Regions from separate parts of the Nocardiopsis synnemataformans genome, predicted to be linked through region 1. Evidence: riboswitches for the same ligand, from Rfam matches in the RefSeq annotation. Region 1 holds a riboswitch; the other holds the start of a gene.
The links. A riboswitch is a leader RNA that binds a small molecule or an ion and turns the genes downstream of it on or off. The one in region 1 is predicted to bind S-adenosylmethionine.

Region 1 (2,194 bases):
CGTGGGAGATGACGGGTGGTCGGGCGGACGGGGCCCGAGGGGCGTGTCTAGGCCAGACCGGCGTCGGTGAAGGCGCTCAGCGACGGCCTGATCGTGGCGCTCACCCCGGCGTCGACGGCGTTCAGGGTCTTGAGCCCGTCACCGGTGTTGAGCACGACGGTCTCGGCCTTCGGGTCGAGCCTGCCCTCGCGGACGAGCTTGCGCAGCACGCCGGTGGTGACGCCGCCCGCGGTCTCGGCGAAGACGCCCTCGGTGCGGGCGAGGAGCTTGATGGAGTCGACGATCTCGTCGTCGCCCACGTGCTCCACCGATCCGCCCGTGCGCTTGGCGATGTCCAGCACGTACGGCCCGTCGGCCGGGTTCCCGATGGCCAGCGACTTGGCGATGGTGTCGGGCTTGACCGGCTGGATGACGTCGATGCCCTTGTCCCAGGCCTGCGCGACCGGGGAGCAGCCCGTGGCCTGGGCGCCGAAGATCCGGTACGGGCGGTCCTCGACCAGGCCGAGCTTGACCAGTTCCTGGAAGCCCTTGTCGATCTTGGTGAGCTGGGAGCCGGACGCGATCGGGATGACGATCTGCTCGGGCAGGCGCCAGCCGAGCTGCTCGGCGATCTCGTAGGCCAGCGTCTTGGAGCCCTCGCCGTAGTAGGGGCGCAGGTTGACGTTGACGAAGCCCCAGCCCTCGCCCACCGGGTCGCCGATGAGCTCGGAGCAGAAGCGGTTGACGTCGTCGTAGTTGCCGTCGATGGCCACGACCTTGCCGCCGTAGACGGAGGCCATGACGACCTTGGCCTCCTCCAGCCCGGCGGGGATGAACACGCAGGACTCGAACCCGGCGCGCGCGGCGGCGGCGCCGACGGCGCCGGCCAGGTTGCCGGTGGAGGAGCAGGACAGGGTGGTGAACCCGAAGGTGCGGGCGGCCTCGACGGCGATGGCGACCACGCGGTCCTTGAAGGAGTGCGTGGGGTTGCCGGAGTCGTCCTTGACGTGGAGGGAGTCCAGGCCCAGCTCGGCCGCGAGGCGGTCGGCCCGCACCAGCGGGGTCAGGCCGGGTGCCATGTTGGGCAGCTCGGCGACGTTGGCCGGGACGGGCAGGAGGGAGCGGTAGCGCCAGATGCTCTTGGGGCCGCTCTCGATGTCGGCGCGGGTGACGGTCCCGAAGTCGTAGGCGACCTCAAGGGGGCCGAAGCAGAACTCGCAGGCGAACCGGGGGGTGAGCTCGTAGCGCTCACCGCACTCGCGACAGGAGAGCGCGGTACCGGGGCCGAAGGAGCGGGCGGTGGTGGGTTCGGTGGCGGTAATCGCCATGGCGAGGCGTCTCCCCTCATCTTTCCTGGCGGACACCTTGTCCCCAGGCCGGAGTTGGCACCTGTCCCAGCCGTCCCGCGGGTTCGCGGGTGTCACATGCTGGAATGGTTGCCGGGGCTTCGCAGGGCCGGTCCCTCCACCCCTCTGGATGAGCAATATGAAGTTCTGTGCGGGTCCTGTCGGATCCGCACCGCAACTGTAACGGAGGTGTCGGCCGGTTTTCCACGCCTGGTGATCCGGGTAACACGAAACGGCTCACATGGTGAGACGGAGCTGGTCCGGGCCCTGGAGGCGAGCACACCGCGCGGCGCGCGTGTGACGCGCACCCCCGCTGACCCGCGCGGGGTTTGGGGCGGCTGTCGACAGGCGAGACATAGGGGGAACCCCCTCTTCACCACCGCCCCACCCCGATCGCTTTTTCTCCGAGAGGACGACCACGTGGACAAGGCACAGATCCTCATCGCCTCCAACAGGGGACCCGTGTCCTTCTCGACCGCCGACGACGGCTCGCTGGAGCATCGGCGCGGCGGGGGCGGACTGGTGTCGGGAATGATCTCGGTCGCCACCGAGATCGACAGCATCTGGGTGTGCGCCGCCCTGTCGGACGCCGACCGGCGGGCCGCGGCGGAGGCGCCGCAGGCCCGGCTGGACCAGGCCCACGACCTGGACGGCATGCGGGTCCACATGCTGGACATCCCCCAGCAGGTCTTCGACGGCGCCTACACCGGGGTGGCCAACTCGACCCTGTGGTTCGTGCAACACATGCTGTACGACACCCCCAACAAGCCGTCCTTCGGCTCGCGGTTCCGGCGGACGTGGGAGGACTACACCGCCTACAACAACGCGTTCGCCGAGGCCCTGGTGGCCGGTGCCGCCGAGGGCGCCCG
Region 2 (2,194 bases), on a different contig from region 1:
GCTTGTTGCGGTTCACCGACAGGAAGTAGGCGGCCTCACCGTGCCCCTCGGTCCCGGCCTCCCCGGCCCAGGGCGGACCCCAGGAGCGGGTGTCGTCGCCGCGTCCGGGCTGTTCCACCTTGACCACCTCGGCGCCCATGTCGGCGAGCAGCATGGTGGCGTAGGGGCCCGCCAGCACGCGGGACAGGTCGGCGACGCGTACGCCCGCCAGCGGCAGCGGCGCGGTCCGGTGCCCGCTTCCGGTCGCGGCTCCGGCTCCGGTCGCGGCTCCGGCTCCGGTCTCGGGCCCGGCCTCGGTCCCAGACCGGGGCCCGGCCCCGGTTTCGGCCCTGGCTCCGGTTCCGGCTTCGGTGCGTGCCCCGTTTCCGGAAAGGTCGTCGGTCACGACAGCGCCTCCTCCCCGTCCTCGGGGGCTCCGGGCAACTGGTCGCCCTCCCGCAGCTGGCCGTAGGTCTCCAGGCAGCGGCGGAGGGCGGTGGTCAGCGCGGCGCCGGACTGGCCCGCGTAGCGGGTCTGTACCCGCCGCACCAGCTCGGCGACGTCCTCGGTCACCGACGCCCCCTCGACCAGGGCGCGGAAGAAGTCCCTGGCCAGCTCGGTGAGCAGGGTGGTGTCCGCGGCGACGACGCGCCCGTCGGCGGTGTCCACGGCCAGCACGACGCCGAGCCGCTGGTACTGGGAGTGGCTCGCCACCGAGTCGGGGAGACGGGCGTAGCCGGACACCAGGACGACCCTGGGATTGCGCAGGACCTGCTGGATACGGTCGTCGCCGTACAAGGTGGACACCTCTCGCTCACGGGCACGCGAAAACTCCGATGCTCTGGAGTCTCGCGCCTGGAGGGCGGCCGGGGGAAACCGGACACCCGCGGCGTGAGGGCAGGCAGGCACAAGTATGTCCCCACCGCGCGCACCGCTGTCAAGCGGGGCGGTGGTCCGGGCCACACCCCGTTCCCCTGCCGCGCGCCGGACGGCTGTGTTAATCTGCCTCGCAGGTCACGAGTACCAGCGTCAAGCCCCGGCTAGCTGGTCGGCAACCCTCCTACCGCGGTGGGGTGCCCCGGGTGAGGACCAGGTCCCGACACGACCGTGTCGGACAAGCGCGGACCCCTGAGGCGTTGCCGGAGTGACATCTCCGCGGGTCCCACGACCCGTAGGAGAGGTGCCTTCATGACCACTGCCGTTTCCGTCCACGCCGTCCGTCGCACCGCGCCCCCGGCCGACCCCGGCGCGTGCACCGTCGTCACCTCCGACGAGGGCGTCCCCCTGGTCACCGGCGAACGCGTCGAGTACGCCAACTTCGACTACGCGGCCAGCGCCCCGTGTCTGACCCCGGTGGCCGAGGCCCTGTCCGCGGCGCTGCCCTACTACGCCAGCGTGCACCGCGGCGCGGGCCACCACTCCCAGGTCAGCACCGACGCCTACGAGCGCGCCCGCCGCAGCGTCGCCCGCTTCGTGGGCGTGCGCTCACAGCCCGCCGACGCCGTGGTGTTCGTGCGCGGCACCACCGACGCCCTCAACCTGCTGGCCCGTTCGGTGCCCGAGGGCTGCACGGTGGTCGTGTTCGAGTCCGAGCACCACGCCAGCCTGCTGCCCTGGGAGCACCCCGCCGCCCGGGCCGGTCGGGTGGTGCGCCTGCCGCTGCCCGCCTCCCCGGAGGACGCGGTGGAGGCCGCACGCTCCGCGCTGCGCGGGGCCCCCGAGGGCCCGCGCCTGCTGTGCGTGACCGCCGCCTCCAACGTCACCGGCGAGATCTGGCCGGTGGAGGAACTGGTGGAGGCCGCCCACGCCGAGGACGCGCGCGTGGTCGTGGACGCCGCCCAGTACGTGCCGCACCTGCCCTTCAGCCTGGAGGCGACCGGCGCCGACTACGTCGCCCTGTCCGCCCACAAGCTCTACGCCCCCTTCGGCTCCGGGGTGCTGGCCGGTCGCGCCGACTGGCTGCGCGAGGCCACGCCCTACCTGTCCGGCGGCGGGGCCACGCGGCTGGTCACCGAGCACGACGTGGTGTGGAACGACCTGCCCGCGCGGCACGAGGCGGGCAGCCCCAACGTGCTGGGCGCCGTGGCGCTGGCCGCCGCCTGCGACGCCCTCGCCCCCGACACCCAGGAACTCCTGCACGTCCGCGAGTCGGCGCTGCTGGAGCGGCTGCGCGCGGGGCTGGCCGAGATCGACGGCGTCACCGAGCTGACCCTCT

Region 2: it holds a riboswitch for S-adenosylmethionine, as region 1 does, so the genes downstream of both, ACSIH6_RS01780 (aminotransferase class V-fold PLP-dependent enzyme) here and thrC (threonine synthase) in region 1, are expected to answer to the same signal.

What each region holds. Positions count from the first base shown of each region.
Region 1 covers NZ_CBDRFA010000103.1:20,085-22,278, forward strand. Annotated here, with positions in the region: gene thrC (threonine synthase) at 48-1,307, opposite strand; SAM riboswitch class I at 1,321-1,462, opposite strand; gene ACSIH6_RS36090 (alpha,alpha-trehalose-phosphate synthase (UDP-forming)) at 1,746-2,194, shown strand, end outside.
Region 2 covers NZ_CBDRFA010000002.1:162,819-165,012, reverse strand. Annotated here, with positions in the region: gene ACSIH6_RS01790 (CaiB/BaiF CoA transferase family protein) at 1-385, opposite strand, end outside; gene ACSIH6_RS01785 (DUF3870 domain-containing protein) at 382-777, opposite strand; SAM riboswitch class IV at 992-1,106, shown strand; gene ACSIH6_RS01780 (aminotransferase class V-fold PLP-dependent enzyme) at 1,168-2,194, shown strand, end outside.